Regions from separate parts of the Paenibacillus sp. LT-B23 genome, predicted to be linked through region 2. Evidence: a T-box and tRNA genes for the amino acid it is inferred to sense, from the RefSeq annotation. Region 2 holds a T-box; the other regions hold tRNA genes.
What was found. The T-box of region 2 lies ahead of argS (arginine--tRNA ligase). A T-box ahead of a tRNA ligase gene usually reads a tRNA of that ligase, here a tRNA-Arg.
Positions count from the first base shown of each region.

Region 1 (9,849 bases), on a different contig from region 2:
TAGGATAGCCGTACTTATCCAGCAAATGCTGTTCCAACGACCCGGCATTCACACCAATCCGAATCGGAATTCCCTTTTCCTTGCATGCCTCAACGACAGCTTCCACTTTTTCACGACGACCAATGTTGCCGGGATTGATACGAACCTTGTCAATTCCGTTTTCAATCGCCAGCAGAGCCAGCTTGTGGTTAAAGTGAATATCCGCTACGAGCGGAATATGGATCTGTTTTTTGATTTCCTTAATGGCTGCGGCTGCTTCCTCATTGTTGACAGTGACCCGTACAAGTTGGCAACCCGCCTCTTCCAAACGGAGAATTTCAGCGACGGTAGCTTCCACATCTGCTGTTTTGGTCGTACACATGCTTTGGATGATGACTTCATTGCTGCCGCCAATCGTCAGATTCCCGACTTTAACGGGACGTGTGTCTTGTCTTAAGAACATGTACTTTTCTCTCCCATTAACACCAAACCTCCACCCCATAAAACCTCATATGGGTTTAGTGAAGTGGAGATCCGGCTTCTCATGTTTTAGAGATCGCGAAGTATCAATCCTTAGGCGCTCTCTTCTTGTTTTTTATCCTTATCTGTACCACCGAGTTCCGGTGCGATTTTATCTTTTACAACTTGCTCATTGATGACGCAAGTCGTGATATCATCACGGGAAGGAACCTCATACATCACATCCAGCATAATGCCCTCAATGATCGCACGAAGACCACGGGCACCCGTGTTACGCTTGATGGCTTCACGGGCAATGGCTTCCAGAGCATCTTGCTTAAACTCCAAAGTAACATTATCCAGTTCAAGCATCTTCTGATACTGCTTGACTAACGCATTTTTCGGCTCAGACAAAATACGAACCAATGTGTTCTCATCAAGCGGCTCCAGCGTAGAAATAACCGGCAAACGTCCTACAAACTCCGGAATCAGACCGAATTTCAAAAGATCCTCAGGCAATACCATAGAAGTATATTCACCCGGTTTCAAATCCTTTTGATCTGTAGTCGCATTAAAACCGATGACTTTCTTGCCAACACGACGTTTGATCATTTGCTCCAGACCGTCAAAGGCACCGCCGCAAATGAACAGGATGTTCGTGGTATCAATTTGAATGAACTCTTGATGAGGATGCTTACGACCACCTTGTGGAGGTACAGAAGCAACCGTGCCTTCCAAAATTTTAAGCAATGCCTGCTGTACACCTTCACCCGATACATCACGTGTAATGGATGGGTTTTCGGATTTGCGGGCTACTTTATCAATTTCGTCGATGTAGATAATGCCACGTTCAGCTTTTTCCACATCATAATCGGCAGCTTGAATCAATTTCAGCAAAATGTTTTCAACGTCTTCGCCCACATAACCCGCTTCCGTAAGGGAAGTAGCATCTGCGATGGCAAAAGGAACGTTCAAAATTTTAGCCATGGTTTGCGCAAGCAACGTTTTACCTGAACCTGTAGGTCCAAGCATCAAAATGTTACTTTTTTGCAGTTCCACATCATCAATTTTGTTTTGCGTATTAATACGTTTGTAATGGTTATACACCGCTACGGACAATGATTTTTTCGCTTGATCCTGACCAATTACATATTGATCGAGAATGTCACGGATTTGCATTGGCTTCGGAATGTCTTTCAGATCTACTTCTTCCTCATGACCCAGTTCCTCTTCCACGATTTCCGTGCACAACTCAATGCATTCGTCACATATATATACGCCTGGTCCGGCAACTAGCTTGCGAACCTGATCCTGAGATTTACCGCAGAAGGAACATTTCAGTTGTCCTTTTTCATCATTAAATTTAAACATAGAGCCACCCCTTTACAGATTAATCGGTCTAGACAGCACCTGGTCAATGATACCGTATGCTTTTGCCTCTTCCGCTTCCATGAAGAAATCCCGGTCAGTATCACGTTCGATTTTTTCGAGGGGCTGACCCGTACGCTCTACATAGATTTGATTCAGCTTGGCACGCGTTTTGATAATCCAGTCCGCATGGATCAGCATATCGGAGGCTTGCCCCTGAATGCCACCTAACGGCTGATGGATCATGACTTCGCTGTTGGTAAGCGCATATCTCTTGCCTGGAGCACCTGCTGTGAGCAGCAAAGAGCCCATACTTGCAGCCATGCCTACACAGATTGTCGATACATCCGGCTTAATGAATTGCATTGTATCATATATACCCATGCCGGCAGTTACAGAACCGCCCGGCGAGTTAATGTACAAATTAATGTCCTTCTCCGGATCTTCCGCAGAAAGGAACAATAGCTGTGCAATGACGAGATTGGCGACATCGTCATCAATCGGGCCACTCAGGAAAATGATGCGATCCTTAAGCAACCGCGAGTAAATATCGTAAGATCGTTCTCCTCGATTCGTTTGTTCCACAACCATAGGGACGAGACTCATCACGACCAACCTCTTTTCTTTATTAAAATGAACACCAGTATTCATCCACTTCCTTAAGTCCCATTAAAACGGAAGCAGCAAGCATGAAACGGGAACACCTTACAAAATATTTTAACATGTTCAGAGTCTCGTGTCATATTTGCATCCGCTCATATATGCAGTGCGGGGCTGTTATACAACGTACTTAGCCGAGACCTTCTCATATTTAACCATGTTTCGTATGTATGTGCAAATGTACAGCAGTGACTTATGTACAACAATAAAGCGCAACTCACATCATTTTCCATAAACGACTAAAATATGGATTGCCCAAGGTAAAAATAAGGCACGTAACTTTCACTACGTGCCTTATCCCTATCTAATTGCTACGTTGCAGCCTGTTCAGCATACCCCGTATATTTTATCGTTTGAATTACTCGGCAGCTTCAGCTGGCGCTTCAACTTCTTTGCTGTTTTCCAACAACAAAGCGATCGTTTTGCGCAGTGAAATTTCTTCTTTCAGGTTTGCGAACGAGCCGTTACCTTCCAGAATACCACGAATTTCTTCAACCGAACGTTTGTAAGCTTCAGCCATGTTTTTCAGCTCTTCATCAATTTCCGCTTCGGAAACTTCGATGTTTTCCGCTTTTGCCACATGCTCCAGCACGAGGTTGTTGCGTACACGCTTCTCAGCATCCACTTTCATTTGCGCTTCCAGATCTTCCTGGCTTTGGCCGGAGAATCCGAGGAACATTTCAAGATTCATGCCTTGGCTGCGCAGACGGTTGTCGAAATCGCGAACCATGTTTTGCACTTCACTTTTGATCATGGCTTCAGGAATGTCGATTGTTGCGTTCTCAGCAACTTTCTCCACTACCGCACCCTCACGGGCAGCTTTAGCTTCGTTTTCCTTACGCTCCAGCAGTTGCTTTTTCAAGTCTTCCTTGAATTCAGCCAGTGTGTCAAATTCGCTTACGTCTTTAGCAAATTCATCATCCAGCTCAGGAAGAACTTTGCGTTTCAGTTCATGAACTTTCACTTTGAAGACTGCTTGTTTGCCAGCGAGATCAGCCGAATGGTAGTTCTCAGGGAACGTTACTTCAACGTCCTTGGAATCGCCTGTGTGCAAACCGATCACTTGCTCTTCAAAGCCAGGAATGAACGTATTGGAGCCTAGCTCCAGAGAATACTTCTCAGCTTGTCCGCCTTCGAATGGAACGCCATCCACGGAACCGTCAAAGTCGATAATAGCCGTATCGCCGGATTGTGCAGCATCTTCATCAACGACAACCAGCTCGGCATGACGTTGTTGCAAACGCTCCAGCTCTTGAGCCAGCTCTTCGTCAGTTACTTCGAGTTTGCTTACAGGCACTTCTACACCTTTGTACTCACCCAAAGTCACTTCAGGCTTAACAGTAACCTTGGCTTTGAATTTGAAAGATTCGCCTTTAGCGAATTGATCAATTTCAACGTCAGGGCTGTCTACCGGGAAAATATCCGTTTTTTCTACAGCTTGGCTGTAGGCTTCTGGCAGCAGGAAGTCAATTGCATCCTGATACAAGCTTTCAATACCATAACGCTTTTCAAAAATAGGACGTGGTACTTTACCTTTACGGAATCCTGGTACACTTACTTGTTTAGCCACTTTATTAAAAGCTTTGTCGAGTGCAGCGGCTACACGATCCGCGTCAACCTCAACTTCAAGAACCCCAAGGTTCTTCTCTATTTTCTCCCAAGTTGCTTTCATTTTATGCTTTCCCCTCCAACAAAATCTTCACTTAGTTTTCATACGATCAACGCACACAAAATAACCACTATAGTATATCTAACATTACTATCTTTTTCAAGGGCAGCCCCTTGAATGCTTCACAAGTAACCGTTTCCGGCCGTTATGGAGTGTTCATTCCCGCCGCTACGAATAGACGCATTGACCGATATACCTGCTCAAAACGGAAGCGCAACGCATCGGTAATGCCATATATAGCACGGGTTTCTTCCTCATCCTTGTTGCCGCTCAGACTCTCCGATACCGTCTGATGGAGTGCTGCCGCCCAAATATCCGGCATCCCGTCCTCCTCCACCAACATTGACCTGTAATCTTTCGTACCGTACACAGCCATCACAAACTGCGACCATAGCTCCTGCGCAAAATAGAACAGCGTAGGCTCATGCACTTCAGTCTGATCGGCCACCCGCTCCAGAATACGCATAATCGGTTCAGGAAATTCATCCGGCCGCAACGGAATAGACTCAATCTCTATTTCTGCCTTCTCATCTCCCCGGCTGATTTCGATCGTCCCTTCCATTCCGCGTCGTCGTAGTGTCTGCAAAACACGGAATTGAAGCAGAGGGTGGATTTCCCGTTCCTTAATCCAGTTAAGCAGCGCATCGTCGATTTCCGGCAGATCCAGATAAGACAGTTGTTCCAGCGCTAAAATCGTCTGTTCCGACAACGGTTCATCCATAGCCATACGTAGTAACTTGTTGCCGTAGCCTGCATCCTGCTCCTGCTTGAAGCGCGCATTTCGGCGGGCCAGCTCTGCTTCACTGACCTCATCTTCTTCCGCAGCGTCCGTTTCCGCCCCTCTGTCGGCATATTGTGGAAATGCGGCTTCCAGCCATTGTAAAAGGGCATCCCACTCTTCGTATTGCTTCTGTTCCTGTCCCTGACATTGCATCAAAAAACGCAGCATCGCCATCGCCTCTCCGTAACGTTCGTTTTCAAGCATTACAGTGAGTTGAATTTGATAGTAATCCAGTGTCTTCGGAAACAAAACAATATTATTTTCTTTTGTCGTCACCTTGGAGTCCTTTATTAAAGGCACCCCCTCTCCACTGCAAGCTAAAGTATTTGTAGATTATATGAGAAACAGCGGCCGAAGTCCAACCTCTCGTCTTCCACATATTCACCTGTATTCTAACATACCCTTTTATGAGGCAAAAAAAACGATAGCTACTTTGATTTTTATGCTAAAGAAAGCCTGAATACCGGATATATGCGAAATAAAGCTTGAATCTTTTTTATCCATGTGATATATTAATCTTCGCTTGAATTTTATGTCCCAGTAGCTCAGCTGGATAGAGCAACGGCCTTCTAAGCCGTCGGTCGGGGGTTCGAATCCCTCCTGGGACGTTATCGTGAGAAGCTTCCGTAAGGGAGCTTTTTTTCGTTTCACAACCCTCGCACAAAAAAATATATTCTATTCTAATGTAGAAAAGTTCGTATCCATTCAAAAAAACGCTGAGAATGCTATCATCTAATGTTAAATATTTTCCGACGAGCATGAACTGACGAAGTGCCACAGAAATAAAGCAGTATGCTTACATGTTTGGTACGGCAAGGGAGAATTAATAAATGAAAATCATATCTTGGAATGTCAATGGTTTAAGAGCTTGTGTGACCAAAGGATTTTATACCTATGTAAAAGAAACAGATGCCGATATATTTTGCGTGCAGGAAACCAAGCTTCAAGAGGGACAAATTGTCATGGAGAACATGGACGAATACACGCAGTATTGGAATTATGCCGAGAAAAAAGGATATTCTGGCACCGCTATTTTCACCAAAATCAAACCGCTTTCCGTACATTATGGCCTGGAGGAAAATGAAGAGCCGGAAGGTAGAACCATTACTCTGGAATTTGAAAAGTTCTATCTGGTCAATGTGTACACACCGAATACCAAACGGGATTTGTCCAGACTGCCTTACAGACTGGAATGGGAAGACCGATTCCGCAGCTATCTGCAACAGCTGGATACGTTGAAGCCTGTCATTGTTTGCGGCGATTTGAACGTGGCTCATCAGGAAATTGACCTGAAAAATGCGAAAGCCAACCACGGAAATGCCGGATTTACGCCTGAGGAACGTGACAGAATGTCGCAGTTGCTGAGCGCTGGGTTTATAGATACTTTTAGACACTTTTATCCCGACCGAACGGATGTTTATTCCTGGTGGTCCTACATGCCGAAGGTGAGAGAACGGAATATCGGCTGGCGAATCGACTACTTTCTCGTCTCGGACAGACTTCGCCCGTTGTTGTCAGATGCGAAGATTGATTGCCATATTACAGGCAGCGATCACTGTCCCGTTATACTAGAATTGCAGGATATTTGAGCGTAATCACTCCAGCTTCAATACCGGAGGCTTATGGAATTGGAATAGGCCGCCAAGCTGATATTACAGCAATGGCGGCCACTTTTATGATCACAAAACAAAGTGCAAATAAGAGCTACAGCCCTAGGTACACCTCAATACGCGAAACCAACCCATTTCTCACGTCCTGTGCCTCTTGTTGTTCCAACACTGATCTGTTTATGGTCTTTCTCTCTCCGCTGGCGTAATACAGTAAATACTTGGCCACCTCGCTGTCCGGCGAATAGGTATCCTTGCGCTCCACGTTGACATAAGTCACCTGACAGCTTCCGAGAAAGCAGAAAGACAACTCACCCGCATCTGTAAACAGCCAGCCCGGTAGCTTAGGCTCCAGCTTCAAGGAAAGGCCCCTATGATCATAGCCAAACGGTTTCCCGCCCGTCATCATCCATATCCACATATGAATAAATTCTGCTGTAGATTCACTCAGTCTCGCAATATATCCCGTTCCATGCAAACTCGCGTCCGGATTAGCGCTACTAGAAATAAATGAACTATTCTCCAACGTATTTCTTCCATAGATCTCAGGGTCCATAAAAGGGGGCATCGCCTTTTTCATATCAGCGAAAAATTCAGAGTAAAGTCCCGACCTTAAGCACTCCAATAAATATTTATATTCCATATGCATAAATATGGATTCATTTTCCAGCCAACCCGGCGTAAAGGCTCTGGAACGACCGAGTTCAAACGGCTGCCCCGTCAGACTTTCATTTACCTTGTACATACCCAGCTTCCCGTCATAAAGCTCGCTATGTCTGATTCGTTGGTACAGCTTCCTTCCGTCTGCAATGTCACCGATAACCTTCATAGCCCGAGTCGGTCCTTCCAGAAAATAAGGTATATCCTTGCGTTCAAAGGAATGTATATCTACGAGCTTGCTCCCGTTCTTATCGTCCTGTACTTCAAACTCTCTGGCTTCATAAAAAAAGAAGGTTGGGTATATCCCCTTTCCTATAAGCAGAGCCCTGTCCATCCCCTGTTGAAGCTTGCGTTCAGCTTGATGTAAAAAGACCACTACACTGTTAAGCGATAATAGCGTTTCTGTTCCTTCAAAGCCAAAACGAACCGCCTCTCGGTATGCCTCTCGGGCATCTGAAATCCGTGACCAGAACTGATAATCCTTACGTACATTTCCAGCCCCAGTCTCATCAGAGTCGAGATTGTACTCCTCAACTGCGGATTGGAGTTGCCCGATCAACTCAGCGACCTCTTGTGGCACTCGCAACACAGAATCTCCCGAAAGCTTCTCCTGTGCGCCAATTAAAAATCGGACGACCCGCTGTAATTCACACAGTTCACTGAAACCGGAAGCAAACAGCCCCGGGAGTCCGTTCATGGAATCATTCCACCCCGGCTTGCCCGCTTCCATCTCAATTCCCAAGCCCTCCGGGTCGAGCGTGGACAGCTTAATAGCAACCAAGGACAGAAGCTTTTCATATAAATTGGACTTGTAAATCTCGCCGCTTCCCAATCTGGTTCGCACCCAATGGACATCGCGCTCCCTTGCGCGAAGCTGTGCTTCCTTCTCCTTGCTTTCTATAACTGCCCCGTGCTGGCGAATGCGCCCATCAGACATCTGCACATATTTATTTCGCCGCGGCTGGACCCATGCTGGACTGTCATAATACATATACTCCCTGGTGGTGAGCAACAGTTCCTCCAACTTGTCCGGAAAAATATTTAGGTAGCTTTCGATCAAATCCATGTTATAAGTCCAGTGGTCGATCCAGTAGCCTTCACCAAAATCAGCCTCATAGGATTGCTGCGAATGCTTGAGAGCTTCGATCATAAACGTCTCCATGCTTTGCTTAAGCCCTATATTACAGTGAATAATATGATGAATCAGCTCTCCCGGCGTGTATGACGATTGGAAGAATGTACGCATGGAAGGATGATCGATAGCCTCTACCTGTTCCAGCAACGGTTCGACTTCCCGCACTTGAAAGCTGCATCCCTTAACAACAAGAGGATTATAACCGTCCGGCTGAATCAGGCACATGAACATTCGTATATTGAAATCTCCCACACCGGGATTAAACCAAACATCATTTCTCCGGTTCTGGTTGGCATCGCGAAAGTTGCCATTCCCCTGAGAATAGTATCCCGCCTGGAGCTTAAAGAAATTATAGTCTCTTTCCAGGTCCCCATGCTTGCGTGAAAATACATGATACACAAAGGGATGTTCCTTGCCATTGTCGAGCAACAGGGGATAACCACCGCGCAGCAGGTTGTCCAGATAGTTCTGGCGACAGTATTCGTCAAACAACGGAATCGACGTCTGCGTTGCCATAGGGTCCGTCAATCCCTCGGTAAGTGCTGCGGCTTCCTTGGCCTTCTGCTTGATATACGGCATGGTTGCAATTTCCCTAATACGTTCATTTAAAGTTTGAATAGCTTTCACATGTCCGATGACGGTGCAGTGGTTTACGGCTGTACCTGCCGCCAACCGAGCTGTATACCCGTTAAATCCGCATGGCACTTTGTTCGTCGTTACAGGATGCTGTGAAACCAGTTCTTCCACAGAGGTATGGATAAAGTGAACAGGGAAAGTCAGGGACGTATTTTCACCAAATATAATAGACGGGTCAACAATCGGACTCAATAGCCTTGTCTCACCCTCCTGTTCCACAAAGCTATACATAAAATGGCCCGCTTCAATTTGATGAACCTCACTTGTATCCGCTGTACTTCCACGCACCTTATAATAAGGAATACGGTGCTCCAGATTATATACGTCCATCCAGCTTTTCAGAGTATGTCCAAGCTCCTTATACGCCGCATTGTCAATGCCGAAAGGCAATACGGCAGGCATACCGTCCAGTACCTCAAGTTCAAGCTCCTGTTCGGAATGATTGACGATCTCCACCTTTCGCGCCATTGCAGCGTGGCTTTCATTGGGAATTGTGAAATATTGCACTCGTATCTCCAGCCCCGTGTCCGGGTCTATGCTGTGAATCTCCAGCATGTGACGAGAAATCAACATTTTTTGCCGTTCACGTTCCAATGGACGCAAAGCCGAGAAAGGTTCGATATAGTCCCACTCTCCCTGCCTTTTCACCTTTAAAAACGTTCGGAAACCGTGTATCGGCACAAGACTGTAGCTGCGGTTGGCTGGAAAAAACTCCATAATGGCTCCGTTTTTATCTTCCACACCAAAGCTTGCGATTCCTTGCCCACGGTTAACATAATAGGCCCACATCGGAATCCCCTGAACACCGGCAATACCAGGTAAAAAACTGGAAAAGGGCTTGGCTTGCGCATAATTTTCAATCACAAAACGCCCCTGATCGTCAAAATAATACTTT
Region 1 is NZ_JBSQBM010000013.1:132,900-142,748, reverse strand. It holds gene ispG (flavodoxin-dependent (E)-4-hydroxy-3-methylbut-2-enyl-diphosphate synthase) at 1-442, opposite strand, end outside; gene clpX (ATP-dependent protease ATP-binding subunit ClpX) at 553-1,809, opposite strand; gene clpP (ATP-dependent Clp endopeptidase proteolytic subunit ClpP) at 1,822-2,412, opposite strand; gene tig (trigger factor) at 2,825-4,138, opposite strand; gene ACWXW9_RS17580 (hypothetical protein) at 4,281-5,216, opposite strand; tRNA gene ACWXW9_RS17575 (tRNA-Arg) at 5,451-5,524, shown strand; gene ACWXW9_RS17570 (exodeoxyribonuclease III) at 5,747-6,505, shown strand; gene ACWXW9_RS17565 (cellobiose phosphorylase) at 6,621-9,849, opposite strand, start outside.
Region 1: it has a tRNA-Arg gene. The T-box ahead of argS (arginine--tRNA ligase) is inferred to sense a tRNA for this amino acid. The anticodon was not compared.

Region 2 (9,849 bases):
GCACTCATCGCGTTGGCTATCGGGGTAGCAGCTGAGCTGGCCGGACCCTTCATCGCCAAAACGATGATCGACGACCATATGCTCGCTATTGAAAAACCATTTTATGAGACAACTAGTGTGGACGGCACCGTAAGTTATGCCGGAACCCATTTTAAGCGTGAAGACCGCTTTGAGGCCGGGGAGCCCAAAGGGCGTGAAGCAAGGATTTTACAAGTTGGAAAATCCTTCGTATTTATTGATGGTTCGGTGCAGGTGGCTGACGGTAACCGCTCCTTTGCAAACGGCACGCTGACGGTGACACGCGGCTCCGACACCTTTCGCTATGATGCCAAGGCTTTGACAGCCGATGAGCTGTATAGCTTTTACAAGCCGGAAATGCCCGGTATCTTTCAACTGATTGGCTGGTATTGCTTCTTTCTGGTCATTTCGATCTTTGCTGAATTTGGCAAAACCTACTGGCTGCAATCCTCGGCCAACAAGGTCATTCAAAAACTTCGGCTTGACCTCTATGCACACATTCAACGGTTGCCAGTTTACTTTTTTGACAATCTGCCCGCAGGCAAGGTCGTATCCCGTGTTACGAATGACACAGAAGCGGTAAAAGATTTATTCGTGGCCGTACTGTCGAACTTCACTTCAGGTATTGTCACGATGGCCGGTGTATATGTCGCACTCTTTTTGCTGGACTTCAGACTGGGTCTGATCTCTCTGTTCATTGTACCACTACTGATCTTGTGGATTGTACTGTATCGCAAAGTCGCCACCCGCTTTAATACGATCATTCGGTCCCGACTCAGTGAGATTAATGCAATTATCAACGAATCTATTCAAGGGATGTCCATTATACGCGTGTTCCGGCACCAGAAACAAACGCAACAAGAGTTTGAAGAACTGAACGATGATTATATGAAGCATCAGAATAAAATGCTGAATTTGAACGCCTTCACTTCACACAATCTGGTCAATGTGCTGAGAAATCTTGCCTTTGCCGTCGTGTTGTGGTATTTCGGAGCCGAGGCGCTTGGCACGACTGGCAGTGCTGTATCACTAGGCGTATTATACGCCTTCGTCGATGTACTGGGACGACTGTTCCAACCGATGACTGGTATGGTCAACCAGCTTGCGGTGCTGGATACTTCAATCGTATCCTCGGGACGGGTATTTGAACTGATGGATGAAACCGGAGAACAGGTAACAGACGGCACGATGCCGCGTTACAAAGGTCTGGTGGAGTTCGACGACGTAACCTTTGCCTACAAAAAGGATGCTGTACTTAAACATATTTCCTTTACTGCACATCCTGGCCAAACGGTTGCTCTCGTCGGACATACCGGATCCGGAAAAAGCTCGATTATTAACCTGCTGTTCCGGTTTTATGATCCGCAAAAAGGAACGATCACCATTGACGGAACCTCTGTCAAGGACATTCCGAAGCAGTGGCTACGCCATCATATGGGAATCGTTCTTCAAGATCCATATTTGTTTACAGGTACAGTAGCCTCCAATGTCAGTCTGGGAGATAGCCGGATTACCAGAGAACAGGTGAACAAAGCACTGTGTGATGTTGGGGCTGATAAACTGCTGGCCCACTTGCCACAAGGCTTTGACGAGCCAGTGATCGAAAAAGGAAGTACTTTATCAGCCGGGCAGCGTCAGCTCATTTCCTTCGCCCGCGCGTTGGCCTTTGATCCGGCGATTCTGATTCTCGATGAAGCTACTGCCAATATTGACACTGAAACCGAGGCGCTTATCCAATCTGCGCTGGAGGTGCTCAAGAAAGGGCGTACTACCTTCATCATTGCTCACCGTTTGTCGACCATCCGCAGTGCGGACCAAATTCTGGTGCTGCATCGGGGTGAGATTGTCGAACGCGGTAACCATGACGAACTCATGGCTCAGGGCGGTCGTTACTTCCAGATGTATCAGCTCCAGTCAGGAACAGCGGGAACAGATACAAATGCATCCTCTACTGCATCGTCGGAACAGGAAACTTTGCTTGCAGAGCAAACTGTTGTAGCAGCAGGAGCTGCGACTTCTGGAAAAGCCGATACCCGAGCAGGTACCAGCTCCTTGCAGAAACCGGGCACAGGTCAAAACGGACCTGGCTTGGCTGGAGGAAGCGCATAAAGCAAGCCCACAAAGCATGCATAAAAAACAGCAAGTCTCCGGATACATACAATGGAGGCTTGCTGTTTTGCTTTTTCTAAATATATGTTTCGTGTGTAGGCTACAAGTATTATTGGGCTACCGAGGTGCCTGATCCTGTAGGAGGAAAAACGGTTCCCTCTACCGCCTTAATCGTAACTTTATACTTGCTGTCCACCAGTGTACTGGTGTGGGTATCCGTAATGACCTGGATATTCATTTCCCCCGGCTTTGGACTTGTCAACTTGTAGTAAATCACTGCATTGGCGTCATCTACATAGTCGATATGATCCACTTCAATGCCGTAACCGGGATTGGGTGCCTGGAACCGGGTTAATATTACCTTATTCTGTTGGTCATTCACCTTCTCTACACTCATACTAATACCATTTTGCTGGCCCGGATCTGAAGGCTCAGCCGGATTTTCTGGAGTAGGTTCAATCGGTTTATGATTTTGCACAAATTCGGATGCATTATAGACCATCTCTGCCGCCTCCATTCGGGTTACTTTACGTTCCGGATTAAAGTTGCTCTTTTCATTTAATTTTGCAATTTTGGTCAACAGCAGGAACTGAACCGCTTCGCTTGAATCTTGGTCCAGCTTCTTGCCATCCGCCACATTAATGTACATGCGGACTGTTGGATATTCTCCGGTTGCACTAACCGCTTTGTACAGTATATTCGCGAATTGTTCTCTTGTCATCTGCGTGCTTGGATCAATATCCGGTGACAAAGGAATTTGGTGTTGAGCCGCAATCCGGTAAGACTTGGCATACCATGCCGAAGACGGAATATTTGCGAAGGAACCCGTCGTGAAATCCGGCATAATCTGAAGATTCATCGCATTAACGACCATATGCACCCCTTGTGCATACGTAAGTGATTGATCAGGCGCAAACTTATCCTTCGTGATGCCCTGAATAATCCCTTTGTTCTGAAGCGAACTTACAATCTTCTCCTGCTCCGTTCCTTTTATATCACGAAATGCAGAAGCTGACGTAGCCACTGCCAACGAACAGATCACGAGCAAAGCAGCTGTCACGCTTTTGTTTTTTTTCATGAAATGCACCTCCATATTTACTATGTTTCTTCTATACTTATCGACGCAATACTATCAACAAATGTTTCAGATACTCCAAAATTGATTGTAAAAAAGCTTACGATACTTACAGTTAGTGTAACCCGATTAACTCTTTTCTGCTCACGTCCTAGGCTACATTCTAAGGATACTCACTTTGCGGGCATTCTTCCTCAGGCCATTTGGCTACATTCGATAGGGTGCTTTCAGACCAAGAAGTTGCAGCGTATGTGCCAAAATATCAGCGGTTTGTTCCGCCAACTGAATGCGCCACGGCCCACCATCGACAATCCGTTCCTTGGCGTAAAAGCGGTTGAACGCCTGCGCCGTATCCAGCGCAAACCTCGCAATAACCGAAGGTTCCAGTTGCCGAGCCGCACGTTCCAGTTGTCCCTGATAACGAACCAGTTGCTTAAGCAGTGCCCAGCCTGCATCCCCCAGCATTTCATCCGATGCATCGGTGAAATCAGATACTGGATGTTCCCCCGCGGGAACATCTATACTTGAACCAGCCACCATACCAGTGCCAGCATGAGCTTTTTCCAAAAGACTGCGTATACGTGCATGTGTGTATTGTACATAAGGACCTGTCTCACCTTCAAAGGTTAACGCGTCTTCCAGTGAGAAATCCACTTCGTTCAGGCGGTTATTTTTTAAGTCGCCAAAAATGATCGCCCCGATGCCGACATCCTCGGCTATTTCCTGTTGATCCTGTAAATCGGGATTCTTCTGAGTGATGATAGATCGAGCACGGGCTACTGCTTCATCCAGTACCTCCTCCAGCTTCACGACTTTGCCGCGTCTTGTGGACATTTTTTTACCTGCAAAACGCATCAGACCAAACGGCACATGCTCACACTGCTCCGCCCACGTCTCCCCTGCACGCTTTAGTACCGCAAACACTTGCCGGAAATGCAACTGCTGCTCTCCACCTACCACATATAGCAAACGATCAGCTTTCATGACCTCATGACGGTAGATCGCTGTAGCCAAATCACGTGTCGGGTAGATGGTAGTCCCATCCTTTTTCAAAATCAGACAAGGCGGCAGTCCTTCATCCTCCAGACGCACCACAAGCGCACCTTCACTTTCTTCCAGCAAACCTTTCGTCCTTAATTGAGCAACAATCGCCTGCATTTTATCATTGTAAAAACTCTCTCCCAGCACATGGTCGAATGTAATGTTCAGACGCTGATACATGCGATCAAATTCACGCAGGCTGACTTCAACAAAAAACTCCCACAGCCGCTGAGCCTCGGTATCTCCATGCTCCAGACGGCGGAACCATTCTCGACCTTCGTCCTCCAAAGACGGGTCATGCTCGACTTCCTCATGAAAACGCACGTACAGTTTCAGCGATTCCCCAATCGGATCCTGCTGTAGCTGCTCCTCATTCCCCCATCTTTTATAAGCCGCAATTTGCTTACCAAACTGTGTTCCCCAATCCCCCAGATGATTCACACTAACCGGAACATACCCCGTTTCCCCGAGAATGCGGTACAGTGCAGCGCCGATGACAGTAGAACGAAGATGGCCGATACCAAACGGTTTAGCAATATTGGGTGAAGACATATCAATCACTACCCGCTGTCCGTGTCCGAGAACTGGCTTGAAAAATTCGGGTTTGTTTAATTCAGCCAGCATCAGTGGAATATGAACGGAACGCCCCAGTGTTATATTGACATAGGCTCCTGATGCCGAAGCAGTCAGTCCTTCCTTACGGGTTATGGCCTCCGCCAGTTCCAACGCAATTTGCTGCGGAGCCTTCCTAAACTTTTTAGCCAGCATAAAACAGGGAAACGCTACATCCCCCCATTCCGGTTGTGGCGGTACCTCCAATAAAGAGGAAATCTCCTTTTCCTCCAAGCCCGTATGGGCAGAAATAACCTGAGTAGCGATCGATAACAGCATGGCTTTCTCTCCTTTTTTTCATTAGAATCTAACAAAAAAAAGCTCCCGCCTCTTGAATTATTCAAGAGACGAGAACTTCAATATCCCCGCGGTACCACTCTTCGTAAATCGGATTGTGCAATGAACTATGCAAAATCGCCGATTTCACTCCAATGACAAATAACGGTGTCTGCCGGGCTGAACTACTAACGGAACTCCGTGTTGGAACAACCGTCTCCCGGGTGCGCTTCACGTTGGGCCTCATACCGGCTTCCACCTTTTCCGGCTCGCTGTAATGATATGGCTCCCCTGCTACTCTCCCGTTCCAAGACGTTAATTCCCATCATTATACAAACCCATCCTGTAGAAAGCAATGTTTTATTTTCTGTTCAGGCGCTGACTCGATTATATGTAATTACACAGCCACCATTTGGCTGCATGCCTGAACACAGCGACGGCAGGCTTCTGCACATTGCTTGCAATGCTCATGGGCGTGCTTATCGCATTCAGCAGCACATACTTCACAGGCTTTGGCACACAGCTCACAAATTTGCTCGGCAAATTCCGTTCCGCGTTCCAGCATTTGAACGGCAAACCCGCATATTTCTGCGCATTCCCGACTCACTCGAATACACTCGCGCAGCATAGCCAAATCATATTCCTTCAAGCTCGCCACATAACTGACGTTGCAAGCGTTCATACATTCCAGGCAAGCATCCACGCATTGTTGGTATGAATGTTTCATAATACATTACCTCCCTGTTGTTGACCCTGCTGTATTATTACCCGCCGACAATTGAGATTAATCAACCGTTGTTCACGCTTTCATCAATGACTAAACAAAAAATCCCGACTTATGTAAGGAAGTGTACTATATTCCAACCCATCCGTGCAAGGGAATAAATCACACCGCTTCCTCGTGTCCACTACTGACTTGCACACCCGCAATCATTCCTCTATTGTAAAAAAAGAGTATGTCTAACCATAGATCGAGGAGTGAGCATTGCAATGAATATATCTTCTGTAGAGGAGCATCGACTGGAGGCCCCGCAGCAGGTTAGCTGCATGGTTGTAACCGTCTCCGACACCCGTACCATAGAAACAGATACCGGAGGACGCCTACTGATGGATTTGCTGGAAACGAACGGCTATCAGGTAGTCCGATATGTTATCGTCAAAGACGACTATGACGGCATCCGGCAGCTCGTATCCGAAGCCGCTGAACGCGATGACATTGAGGCCGTACTTTTGACAGGCGGCACCGGTATTTCCCCGCGTGATACCACATATGAAGCCGTATCCTCTCTGCTGGATAAGGAACTGCCCGGATTCGGGGAAATCTTCCGTTATTTAGGATTTGCCGAGGATATTGGTTCTGCAGCGATATTGAGTCGTGCTGTAGCTGGCACTGTCGGCCGGACAGCCGTATTTTCTATGCCAGGCTCACGTGGAGCCGTCCGTTTGGCGATGGAGCGCATTATTATACCTGAGCTGCGGCATGTCATGAGGGAAATTTACAAATAACACACAGATTTTCCTCTTACGCTCTGAAACACAAAGAGGCACCCCATTATTTGCAGGGTGCCTCTTAAAACTATTCCTTTTCTTCCACTTCTGGCTGCATATAGCTGTCGATCAGCTTTTGTTTCAGCCCCCATACCTTTTCACTGAGATTTACACGGTAAATTTCAGGGTTCATTTTCCGCAAATATTCCGGCCAGAACAGTTGCAGCTGGGAAGTATGGTATGCGCGAATTTCATCCAGCCCGGGAAGTTCATACACTTTCTGCCCATTTACGAAAATAGGCTCCAGCATCGGAACTGCCTCGTAATTTTCCACATACTTCTTCATGTACGGATGCAACGGGTTAAAGAGTTTCAGCCGCTTTCCATTGCGCGGACGGTCTTCGTCCGGAAAAGATATATAATCGGCAACAGCTCTCCCTTTCTTCTTATCTATAATACGATATACATCCTTCTTGCCCGGTGTGGATACCTTTTCCGGATTGCCCGAAATTTTAATCGTCGGCAGCATTTCGCCTTCTACTTCCCGTTCGACCAGCTTGTACACCCCGCCCAATGAAGGTTGATCCGAAGCTGTAATGAGCTGTGTCCCCACACCCCATACATCGATACGCGCGCCTTGGGCCTTTAAGTTGAAAATTGTATTTTCATCCAAATCATTGGAGGCTACAATTTGTACGTAATCCAGCCCTTCGGCATCCAGCATTTCCCGAGCCTGAATGGATAAATAAGCCAAGTCACCACTATCCAGCCGGATCGAATTCATCCGTTTACCCTGACTCTCCAGCATCTTCGCTGTCCGAATCGCATGGGGAACGCCACTCTCCAGCGTATCAAAGGTATCCACCAGCAGTGTGACCTGATCCGGTAAAACCTTCGCATACACGTCAAAAGCCTCCTGCTCGCTCATAAAGGTCTGCACCCAGGAATGAGCATGTGTTCCCTTGGTCGGAATACCAAAGTGCTCACCTGCCAGCATATTAGAAGTTGCGTCAAAGCCCGCTACATAAGCTGCCCGTGCTCCCCAAATCGCCGCATCTGCTTCCTGCGCCCGCCGTGTGCCAAATTCCAGCAGCGTATCTCCGCTAGCAACCTGCTTGATGCGCGACGCCTTCGTCGCAATCAGCGTTTGGTAGTTCATAAAATTCAACAACGCTGTCTCAACCAGTTGTGTTTCCATAATCGTTCCTTCGACGCGTACCAGAGGCTCATTCGGAAAAACAAGCGCCCCTTCTTTCATCGAATGAACGGTTCCGCCAAACCTAAACTGGCGCAATGCCTCCAGAAACATGGGATCATACTTCTCCTCTTGCTCTGAGAGGTAACGGATATCCTCTTCTGTAAAGCGCAGATTTGCAATATAATTCACAATGCGTTCTAGACCTGCGAACACCGCATATCCGTTGCCAAAAGGCAGCTTGCGAAAATATGCCTCAAACACAGCTTTGCGCTGGTGGCTTCCGTTCACCCAGTGGGCGTACATCATATTAATTTGATATTTATCTGTATGTAATGCGAGGCTCGTTGACTGCATTGTAATCATCCTCTCTGACTGTCCCCGGTTTTGCAGCGGCGTACCGCCTTGTCCATCCGTCACCAATATCCGACTCCATTCTGTTATCGGATATTGGTGCACAATCGTTAAGTTATTTACTTCTTCTGGCGTAAAATCGTATCCTCAGCTGGCCATACGTCGGCTCCGAGACTGCCCTGAAAATGACCCAAAGCCCAATCATGTCCGGCCTGATTAAAGCTCGCCACAGCGTCCTTGTATACCGTAATCGCAAAACCTTTGTTATAAGCGTCTACAGCCGTATGCAGTACACATATATCCGTACACACACCGATCAAATGAACTTCCGTAATACCACGTTCACGCAACCTGAGTTCCAGATCCGTGCCAGCGAAGGCGCTGTATCGTGTTTTATCCATCCAATAAATGGAATCACTCTGTGTAGCATAGAGGTTATGGAGCTTGCCATACAAATCTCGTCCCCCGGTTCCACGAATATTATGTGGAGGAAACAGCTTGCTTTCCGGGTGATAAACATCATTTTCCTCATGCAGGTCCACTGCCATTACGACAAAGTCCCCCTGATCCACATACGCCTGCGTAATGGCTGCCATCCGTTCATCCAGCTCTATTGCCGGTTGTCCAACAGGCAGACTGCCGTCCACAAAATCATTCGTGTAATCAATAACAATCAATGCCTTCATCGCTCAGTCAGCTCCTTCATCCTCAAGTTGGGGAGTGTGCGTTCTTTACGTGACCTACTACAATACATTAGGTGTAGATAGACAACCGCGGCACTCTGTCACTAAAACGATAAAGCTGTGCCGGTCTCTGTGAATACTGATTGGAGCTGAGCGGTTTGCCGTTCTCGTCCCGTACCTCTTCCAATATTCCTTGTCTGCTGCGAGTCGATGTTATTTTGCGAATAAAGTTCGGCTCTTCGAAATCCGGTACGACACTTTGAATGACCTGATACAGCTCGCCCAATGTAAAATGCAGAGGCAAAAACTGCTTGGCTATCGTCGTTTGGAGCATTTGCAACTGGATCTTCCAGTAGGCATCCACAATAATGTCCCGGTGGTCAAACGCCAGCTCTAATTCCTCCAGCGCTTCACGGATCGTGAACAGCCCAACCTCGGAAGCATCATCCGCCGCTTGCCGCTGCTCCAGCATCCATTCCTCTACCAGTGCAAAAAACGCATGCGATATGATCCACCCGCGCGGATCACGCCCAGGTCCACTATACACACCTAGGTACTCCAGATGACCGCCGTCCACGCCAGTTTCCTCTAGCAGCTCGCGCTTGGCAGCTCCGTAAATGGATTCATCTTCCTGACAAAAGCCCCCAGGCAACGCCCAACGTCCGGCAAACGGCCAACTACGACGCTTGATAAGCATTACCTTCAGCTCACGGATCGGCAACGTCTTTGTCACCGTCTTGCGCTCCCGCTTGGTTAAGGTGAACATGACGATATCTGCCGGAGCACCATCCGGGGTGCGATATTTCTTAATGTTATACGACGCCTTCTGCGTCTCTTCATTTATACGTTCGTTATCCATTGGCATCACCACATTATATCGTTTTGATAAATTCATTATGACATAATAAAAAGTTTTGTCAAGCGTCAGGCCTTATCCAAATGATCTGGTTGTTTACGCAATACCCGGAATGTCGCCGTAGCCATGCAGCCGAGCGTTC
Region 2 is NZ_JBSQBM010000003.1:385,138-394,986, reverse strand. It holds gene ACWXW9_RS06715 (ABC transporter ATP-binding protein) at 1-2,127, shown strand, start outside; gene ACWXW9_RS06710 (S-layer homology domain-containing protein) at 2,237-3,205, opposite strand; gene argS (arginine--tRNA ligase) at 3,410-5,134, opposite strand; T-box leader at 5,196-5,450, opposite strand; gene ACWXW9_RS06700 (four-helix bundle copper-binding protein) at 5,529-5,858, opposite strand; gene ACWXW9_RS06695 (MogA/MoaB family molybdenum cofactor biosynthesis protein) at 6,122-6,637, shown strand; gene ACWXW9_RS06690 (nicotinate phosphoribosyltransferase) at 6,708-8,171, opposite strand; gene ACWXW9_RS06685 (cysteine hydrolase family protein) at 8,288-8,854, opposite strand; gene ACWXW9_RS06680 (NUDIX domain-containing protein) at 8,922-9,710, opposite strand; gene ACWXW9_RS06675 (PaaI family thioesterase) at 9,776-9,849, opposite strand, start outside.

Region 3 (9,849 bases), on a different contig from region 2:
ATCCAAACAACAGGCTACAGCACAGCAACCAGGTGTTTCTATCCAATGGAATGGTAAAACGTTGGCCACCAAAGGGATTCAGGTGAACGGAAGCACATTGATTCCCGTAGCAGCATTGCGGGACAGCCTGGGGATTCCGGTGAGTTATGATGCCAAAGAGGCTACCTACACTGTAGGGGGTGGATACAACAAGCTTTCTATTAGATTTTTTTCTTCTCCCCCGGATACCTATGTCAGCGTTAATGGAATCAGTACGCGTAACATGGATGCCAGGCAGATCGGCGGGAAGCTGTACATTCCTATGAGCCTGCTGAAAGATTATCTGGGAATAGATGCTCAGTGGAATGCAGCTCAGAAAACAGTAACATTGAGTAAAAGCCAGCTAAATCCGATCACGATTACGTCCCAATCTCTTCCGGTTTCGAGTGATGCAAAGGTTTCCTACAAGGTTAAGTACCCGCAAATCAGCGGTGGTCAGCTAAACCCTGAAGCTCAGCAGGCCATTAATAGTGTGCTCAAAAAGCAAGCGGAGGGAGTACTGGCAGCAGGCAAAAAGCAAGTAGCAGAGGGAGGCGCTACAGCGCAAAGACCGTATGAGTTTGGCAATGATTTTGCAATTGCCTATAACAAGGACGGTATTTTAAGTGTAATTATGCAGGATTACTCGTATACAGGTGGTGCGCATGGCATGGCCGCCCGTAAAGGGTACACGTTCTCGCTGTCCGATGGCAAACTGCTTCAATTGTCTGACGTGCTGAAAGCTAACCCGAATTACAAAAAGTTCCTCAATAGTGACCTGAAGAAAAAAATTGATGCACTTCAGGCTGGCGCAGGAGGTTTCGGCGGATTTAAGGAGCTCGCAGCTAATCCGAATTTTTATGTAACCAATAGTGGGTTGACGCTTGTTTTTGATCTATACGAATATACACCATATGCGTATGGTATTCCTGAGTTCACCTACACGTTTAGCCAACTGTTACCTCAAGGTGGTAAGCCTTTCGCGGGACAGAATGAATAGTACAAATGAATCATTTGGATTATTTATACCCAAAAGAACAGTAAACCAAAAAAAACTGCCTACCGGATACAATCATCCGGGGCAGCTTTTTTGGTTTACCAGCTATTCAGAGGCAATAATTCGCTCTCTTATACACCTTCTGGAGAGGAGGTAGTTAGCACTTTATCAATAATACCGTATTCCTTGGCATCATCTGCGGACATGAAATAGTCACGGTCTGTGTCTTTTTCAATGCGCTCCAGTGGTTGGCCTGTGCGATCTGCGAGAATGCGGTTCAATTTGTCGCGCATTTTCAGAATGCGGCGGGCGCGGATTTCAATATCCGTTGCTTGACCTTGTGCGCCACCCAGCGGTTGGTGAATCATAATCTCGCTGTTTGGCAAAGCAAAACGTTTGCCCTTGGCACCTGCGTTCAGCAAGAACGCACCCATGGAAGCCGCCATACCTACACAGATCGTAGACACGTCAGGTTTAATATATTGCATCGTATCGAAAATGGCCATACCGGCTGTGATCGAACCGCCAGGGCTGTTAACATACAAGTGAATGTCTTTTTCAGGATCTTCGGCAGCCAAAAACAGCATTTGCGCAATAATAGAGTTGGCTACAACGTCATTGACGTCCGAGCCCAACAAAATAATGCGATCCTTCAACAGTCTGGAATAAATGTCATAGGCGCGTTCGCCGCGGTTACTTTGTTCTACTACCATAGGAACATAGCTCACGTCAAAAAACCTCCCTTTAATATCGTTAATGGATTTGGTGGACATGCCGATTACACGTCCCTATTTATAAACTGTTACCGTATTAACCACATGATAAACAATTTCAAACAAAAAGTCAAAGAAAGTCAAACTAATAGTCAAAAAAAAGAGCCCTCTGCGCTCTTATTGGTTAAAACAGTATATAGAAGCATTTAGACATTCATATAAAATGGCGCGCCCGCGAGGAATCGAACCTCGATCTCAGGCTCCGGAGGCCTACGTCATATCCGTTGGACCACGGGCGCACAGCTAATTGGAAACAAAGATGATTATATGATATACGGCATTGAAATGCAAGCTTTTATTACGTGCGCATATTCACATAAAAAGTTGAGAAATATAGGTTCAGATAGACTTGCATGTGGAGCAAATATTGGGTAAGATATACGTGGGACTTAAAAAGTTAACCCGGGACGTTTTAAGACCAGTTAGTAATATAGTATTAGAGATAGAACTTAGAAGTGTGCGGGAGTGGAAAGCATGCGAAAGATATTAGAAATACAGAAGCAGCTTCTGCCCGACCTCATGGATGTTTTGAAAAAAAGGTACACAATCCTGCATCAGATTATGCTGTCCGATGTTATTGGACGCAGAACGCTGGCGGCTTCACTGAACATGACCGAGCGTGTGTTGCGCGCCGAAACCGATCTTCTTAAAGCCCAAGGGCTGATTGAGATTGAGAGTGTGGGCATGAAGGTGAGCAAAGCAGGACTGGATCTGCTGGAACAGCTGGAGCCGATTGCGAACAACTTGTTCGGCCTGTCCCAATTGGAGGATCAGATTCGTCAAGCCTATGGTTTGAGGAAGGTGGTTGTCGTTCCAGGGGATTCGGATGCTTCTCCTTTAACGAAGCAGGAGCTGGGCCGTGCTGGGGCAAAAGCGCTGCTGAGTGTTATGGACGACGAGGATGTGGTCGCCGTAACAGGTGGCACGACGATTGCCGACGTGGCGGACCAACTGACACTACCTGCTAATGGCCCACTTAAGGGCGGATGGTTCGTACCGGCACGTGGGGGTTTGGGAGAAAGCATGGAAATGCAGGCGAACACAATTGCTTCCACAATGGCTCGTAAGGTCGGCTCACAATACCGTCTGCTCCATGTACCGGATTTGCTCAGCAATCATGCTTACAACTCCCTGCTTGAAGATACGAATATTCAGGATATTTTAAGCCTGATTCGCGAGAGTCGGATCATCATTCACGGGATAGGCAACGCCATAGCAATGGCACGTAGACGCAAGCTCGACCCTGAAACCTTTGCCCAGATCAGCAGTGAGGGCGCGGTTGCCGAATCGTTTGGCTATTATTTTAACGAAGACGGCGTCGTTGTTCACAGAATGCTGACGCTTGGACTCCGTTTGGAGGATATCAGGCGTACCGAGACGGTTCTAGGCGTAGCTGGAGGTAAGAGCAAGGCGGCCGCTATTCATGCAGTGCTGCGTTTCGGGCAGGAAGATATTCTTGTCACCGACGAAGGCGCTGCTGCTGAAATTGTAAGCCATTATTTGAATGGTTAATACGGATTTATGAATTGTGTTGTCTTGACGGGCTTTCGGGTCTGTCTTGAATATATAAACTAAACTAAACGAACTTTGGGAGGAACTCACTCATGACAGTTAAAGTTGGTATTAACGGTTTCGGACGTATTGGACGCCTTGCTTTCCGCCGGATTCAAAACGTGGAAGGTATTGAAGTAGTAGCAATTAATGACTTGACAGATTCCAAAATGCTGGCACATCTGTTGAAATATGATACAACACAAGGTACTTTCCAAGGAGAAGTAGAAGTACACGATGGCTTCTTCAAAGTTAACGGTAAAGAAGTTAAAGTTTTGGCTAACCGCAACCCTGAAGAACTGCCTTGGGGAGACCTGGGCGTAGATATCGTTCTGGAATGCACAGGTTTCTTCACAACTAAAGAAGCTGCTGAGAAACATTTGAAAGGCGGCGCTAAAAAAGTTGTTATCTCCGCTCCAGCTACTGGCGACATGAAAACTGTCGTTTACAACGTAAACCATGAAATTCTGGACGGTACTGAAACTGTAATCTCTGGTGCTTCTTGCACAACGAACTGCCTGGCTCCTATGGCTAAAACACTGCAAGACAAATTTGGTATCGTTGAAGGCCTGATGACTACAATTCATGCTTACACTGGCGACCAAAACACGTTGGATGCTCCGCATGCTAAAGGCGACTTCCGTCGTGCTCGCGCTGCAGCTGAAAATATCATTCCTAACACAACTGGTGCTGCTAAAGCCATCGGTTTGGTAATTCCTGAACTGAAAGGTAAACTGGATGGCGCGGCTCAACGTGTACCAGTAGCCACTGGCTCCCTGACTGAGCTGGTAACTGTTCTGGAGAAAAACGCAACTGTTGAAGAAATCAACGCTGCGATGAAAGAAGCTTCCGATCCTGAAACTTATGGCTACACTGAAGATCAAATCGTTTCTTCCGACATCAAAGGTATCACTTTCGGTTCTTTGTTTGACGCAACTCAAACTAAAGTCCTGACTGTTGGCGACAAACAACTGGTGAAAACTGTAGCTTGGTACGACAACGAAATGTCCTACACAGCACAATTGATCCGTACGTTGGAATACTTCGCTAAATTGGCTAAGTAAGAACAGTCTCATCGCGCAACATCATAGAGCGGAAACAGGTTATTGTTTCCGCTCTTTATATATCAAAATGTGCCTTAAATTCCTGTTTCGTAAAATTAAAAGGGTGCGGAGGAATATGGAGATGAATAAAAAGAGCGTACGTGATATAGAACTGAATGGAAAACGGGTGTTTGTTCGTGTAGATTTTAACGTCCCGGTTGAGGACGGCAAAATTACGGATGACAAGCGTATTCGTGAAACCTTGCCAACGATTAACTACCTGATTGAAAAAGGTGCAAAAGTTATTTTGGCAAGTCACTTTGGACGTCCAAAAGGTCAGGTTGTTGAATCCATGCGTCTGACTCCTGCTGGCGTGCGTTTGTCTGAACTGCTCAAAAAGCCTGTTGTTAAAGTGGACGAAGCAGTTGGTGAGGCTGTTAAAGCGAAAGTGGCTGAACTGCAAAACGGCGACGTGCTGTTGCTTGAAAATGTACGTTTCTATCCAGGAGAAGAGAAAAATGATCCTGAATTGGCGAAGCAATTTGCTGAGCTGGCTGACATTTTCGTGAATGACGCATTTGGTGCAGCGCACCGTGCTCATGCTTCCACAGAAGGTATCGCGCATCTTCTTCCGGCTGTTTCCGGCTTGCTGATGGAGAAAGAATTGTCTGTAATCGGTAAAGCTCTTTCAAACCCAGATCGTCCTTTTACAGCCATTATCGGCGGTTCCAAAGTAAAAGACAAAATCGACGTGATTGACAACCTGCTGAACATTGCGGATAACGTAATCATTGGCGGTGGTTTGGCTTATACATTTTTTAAAGCTCAAGGTCATGAAGTGGGTCAATCCCTACTGGATGAATCCAAACTGGACGTAGCTCTTGGATTTATCGAAAAGGCGAAGAAACTCGGCAAAAACTTCTACCTTCCAGTTGATATTGTTGTATCTGACGATTTCAGCGCTACGGCGAACACGAACATTGTTGATATCGACGGCATTCCTGCAGATTGGGAAGGCGTGGACATCGGACCGAAAACACGTAAAATCTATGCAGATGTTATCAAAAACTCCAAATTGGTTGTATGGAATGGACCAATGGGTGTATTTGAAATCGAACCTTTCGCTGGTGGTACTCGTGAAGTAGCGGAAGCTTGCGCAACAACAGAAGCATACACCATCATTGGTGGCGGTGATTCTGCGGCGGCGGCTGAGAAGTTCCATCTGGCTGACAAAATGGATCATATCTCTACTGGCGGCGGCGCGTCCCTTGAATTTATGGAAGGCAAAGCACTTCCGGGTGTTGTTGCACTCAACGATAAGTAATCAAACGCACTGCGCGTAATAAACGCTTTAGGGCACCTAATAGTTAGGAGTTGAAACCATTGAGAACACCGATTATCGCGGGTAACTGGAAGATGTTTAAAACCGTACCAGAAGCTAAAACTTTCATCGAAGAGATCAAAGGCAAAGCAGAGGTTGCAGGAGTGGAAAGCGTGATTTGCGCACCATTTACGAATCTTCCTGCTCTGGTTGAAGCAGTAAAAGGTACATCTATCAAAATCGGCGCACAAAACCTGCACTTTGCAGAAGACGGCGCATTTACAGGTGAAATCAGCGGCGGGATGCTGAAAGATCTGGGCGTAGACTACGTTGTGATCGGACACTCCGAGCGTCGTGAATATTTTAACGAAACAGACGAAACGGTGAATAAAAAGGTTCATGCGGCATTCCGCCACGGCCTGACTCCAATCGTATGTGTAGGCGAAAAGCTGGAAGACCGTGAAGCGGGTCAAACCAAAGAGGTTGTAAAAGTGCAAACTGTAGCAGCTTTTGCTGGTTTGGCTAAAGATCAGGCTGCACAAGTGGTTGTTGCTTATGAGCCAATTTGGGCCATCGGAACAGGTAAATCCTCCACTTCGCAGGATGCGAATGAAGTCATTTCCTATATCCGTAGTTTGTTGAAAGAACTGTACGATGAAAATACAGCGAATGCTGTACGGATTCAGTATGGTGGCAGCGTGAAACCTGAAAATGTGGCTGAATATCTGGGCCAAAGCGACATCGACGGCGCACTTGTAGGTGGCGCTAGTCTTCAACCAGCGTCTTACATCGCGCTTGTTGAGGGGGCGAAGTAAGATGACAGTACCAAAACCGGTAGCCTTAATTATTATGGATGGATTCGGACTGCGCGAAACTGTGGAAGGCAATGCGGTTGCACAGGCGAACAAGCCGAACTACGACCAATACTTAAGACAATACCCTCATTCAACGCTTACAGCGTCTGGTGAAGCGGTAGGTCTGCCGGAAGGGCAAATGGGTAACTCCGAAGTAGGTCACCTGAACATCGGCGCAGGCCGGATTGTATATCAGAGTTTGACCCGCATTTCGAAGTCCATTCGCGAAGGCGAGTTCTTCCAGAATGAAACTTTGCTTAAAGCAGTACAGCATGCCAAAAAGAACAACACGAAGCTTCACCTGTACGGACTTTTGTCCGATGGTGGCGTGCATAGCCATATTAGCCATCTGTTTGCTATGCTGGATCTGGCGAAAAAAGAAGGTTTAACAGAAGTATACATTCATGCATTTATGGATGGACGCGATGTTATGTCTGACAGCGGCGTGGACTTCATGCAGCAGCTGATCGCCAAAATTCAGGAAGTGGGTATTGGTAAAATCGCGACTGTACAAGGACGCTATTATGCCATGGACCGCGACAAACGTTGGGAGCGTGTAGAGAAATCTTACCGTGCAATCGTGTATGGCGAAGGTCCTCAATATACAGATCCAATGGAAGCGTTGAAAGAATCGTATGAAAAATCGGTGTTCGACGAATTTGTGGAGCCGACGGTTATTGTGAAGGCTGACGGAAGCCCTGTAGGGCTGGTCGAAAGCAATGACTCAGTAATTTTCCTGAATTTCCGTCCTGACCGTGCGATTCAATTGTCTCAGGTATTTACAAATAAGGATTTCCGTGGCTTTGATCGCGGACCGAAATTCCCTAAAGATTTGCACTTTGTTTGCCTGACATTGTTCAGTGAAACGGTTGAAGGCTTCGTAGCCTACGAACCGAAAAACTTGGATAACACATTCGGTGAAGTATTGGTGCAGAACAATAAAAAGCAATTGCGTATTGCGGAGACCGAAAAATATCCGCACGTTACTTTCTTTTTCAGTGGCGGACGTGATGTGGAGCTTCCTGGCGAAACTCGTATTTTGATCAACTCGCCTAAAGTGGCTACATATGACTTGCAGCCGGAAATGAGTGCGTATGAAGTAGCGGATGCTGCTGTTAAGGAAATCGAAGCCGACAAGCATGATGCGATTATCCTGAACTTTGCCAATCCGGATATGGTTGGACACTCCGGCATGCTGGAGCCAACGATCAAGGCGGTAGAGACGACGGATGAATGTGTTGGACGTGTTGTAGATGCGGTTAAAGCCAAAGGTGGCACTGTTATCATCATTGCCGACCATGGTAATGCGGATATGGAAATTGACGAGCAGGGACGTCCGTTCACAGCTCACACAACAAACCCGGTTCCGTTCATTTTGACTGACGAAAATATCGTTTTGCGTGAGCATGGAATACTGGCTGACGTAGCTCCGACGCTTCTGGATTTGATGCAGCTTCCGCAGCCTGCGGAAATGACAGGAAAATCTATGATTGCATCCCGCAAGTAAGCTTGATTTAATAAGTATAGGCTTGACCAATAAATCATGATCGACAAAGGAGATTAAGTACAAATGACTATTATTTCTGACGTGTACGCTCGCGAAGTCCTCGATTCTCGTGGTAACCCAACTGTTGAAGTGGAAGTATATCTGGAATCCGGTGCTATCGGTAGTGCCATCGTTCCTTCCGGTGCCTCTACAGGTGCTCATGAAGCTGTAGAGCTTCGCGATAACGACAAATCCCGCTACCTGGGTAAAGGCGTTCTGCAAGCTGTTAAAAACGTGAACGAAATCATCGCTCCTGAAGTGATCGGCTTGGATGCTGTAAACCAAGTGGAAATCGACACATTGATGATCAAACTTGACGGAACACATAACAAAGGTAAATTGGGTGCAAACGCAATTCTGGCTGTATCCATGGCTGTAGCTCGCGCTGCTGCTGAAGCTTTGGGTCTGCCACTGTACACTTACCTGGGCGGATTCAACGCTAAACAATTGCCAGTACCAATGATGAACATCGTTAACGGTGGCGCTCATGCCGACAACAACGTTGACGTTCAAGAATTCATGGTTCTGCCTGTAGGCGCGCCTACTTTCAAAGAAGCTCTGCGTGTTGGCGCGGAAATCTTCCACAACCTGAAATCCGTACTGAATTCCAAAGGTTTGAACACAGCTGTTGGTGATGAAGGCGGTTTTGCTCCTAACTTCAAATCCAATGAAGAAGCTTTGTCCACTATTATCGAAGCGATCGAAAAAGCCGGTTATAAACCAGGCGTTGACGTATTCCTCGGTATGGACGTTGCTTCCACTGAGTTCTACAAAGATGGAAAATACACACTGGAAGGCGAAGGCAAATCCTTCACTTCTGCTGAGTTCGTTGACCTGCTTGCTTCTTGGGTTGACAAATACCCAATCATCACCATCGAAGATGGTTGCTCCGAAGATGACTGGGAAGGTTGGAAATTGCTCACTGAAAAATTGGGCAACAAAATCCAATTGGTTGGTGACGACCTGTTCGTAACTAACACAGAGCGTCTGGGTAAAGGTATCGAAGAAAACATCGGTAACTCCATCCTGATCAAAGTAAACCAAATCGGTACGCTGACTGAAACATTTGATGCTATCGAGTTGGCTAAACGTGCAGGATACACAGCTGTAATCTCTCACCGTTCCGGTGAATCCGAAGACAGCACAATTGCTGATATCGCTGTTGCAACAAATGCAGGCCAAATTAAAACAGGTGCGCCTTCCCGTACTGACCGTATCGCGAAGTACAACCAATTGCTCCGCATTGAGGATCAACTGGGTGAACTGGCTCAATACCACGGCCTGAAATCTTTCTACAACCTGAAAAAATAATATTGCGAAATGATGCTAACGGTGCCAGGCAGCTGTGATTCAAGAACACGGAGTCTGAGCGCTCAAAGCCATTTACGTAATTACAAAACAGACCTGTTCGCTAACTGGTCAAGACCCCATTTTATAGACACTAGAAAAAGACCCTAGGCTATAAGCTGCTTCCGATACTCTTTCGGAGGCAGCTTATTTAACTTTCGTTGTGGTCGACTTTGGTTGTAAAATCGAATATATTCTTCTATTCTCCTTTGTGCCTCGTCCATATTTCGGATATCATATGGATAGAGCCCTTCCGTTTTGAGATGCGAGAAGAAGCTCTCCATCGAGGCATTATCATAACAATTGCCTCGGCGAGACATGCTGATTCGGGCGCCAACCTTTGGCAGCATGTCATGGTACGCATGGGACGTGTACTGGAATCCTTGGTCGCTGTGAACG
Region 3 is NZ_JBSQBM010000017.1:24,403-34,251, forward strand. It holds gene ACWXW9_RS20165 (PdaC/SigV domain-containing protein) at 1-1,018, shown strand, start outside; gene clpP (ATP-dependent Clp endopeptidase proteolytic subunit ClpP) at 1,147-1,743, opposite strand; tRNA gene ACWXW9_RS20175 (tRNA-Arg) at 1,953-2,027, opposite strand; gene ACWXW9_RS20180 (sugar-binding transcriptional regulator) at 2,263-3,300, shown strand; gene gap (type I glyceraldehyde-3-phosphate dehydrogenase) at 3,393-4,403, shown strand; gene ACWXW9_RS20190 (phosphoglycerate kinase) at 4,525-5,706, shown strand; gene tpiA (triose-phosphate isomerase) at 5,766-6,518, shown strand; gene gpmI (2,3-bisphosphoglycerate-independent phosphoglycerate mutase) at 6,520-8,064, shown strand; gene eno (phosphopyruvate hydratase) at 8,128-9,414, shown strand; gene ACWXW9_RS20210 (IS3 family transposase) at 9,558-9,849, opposite strand, start outside.
Region 3: it has a tRNA-Arg gene. The T-box ahead of argS (arginine--tRNA ligase) is inferred to sense a tRNA for this amino acid. The anticodon was not compared.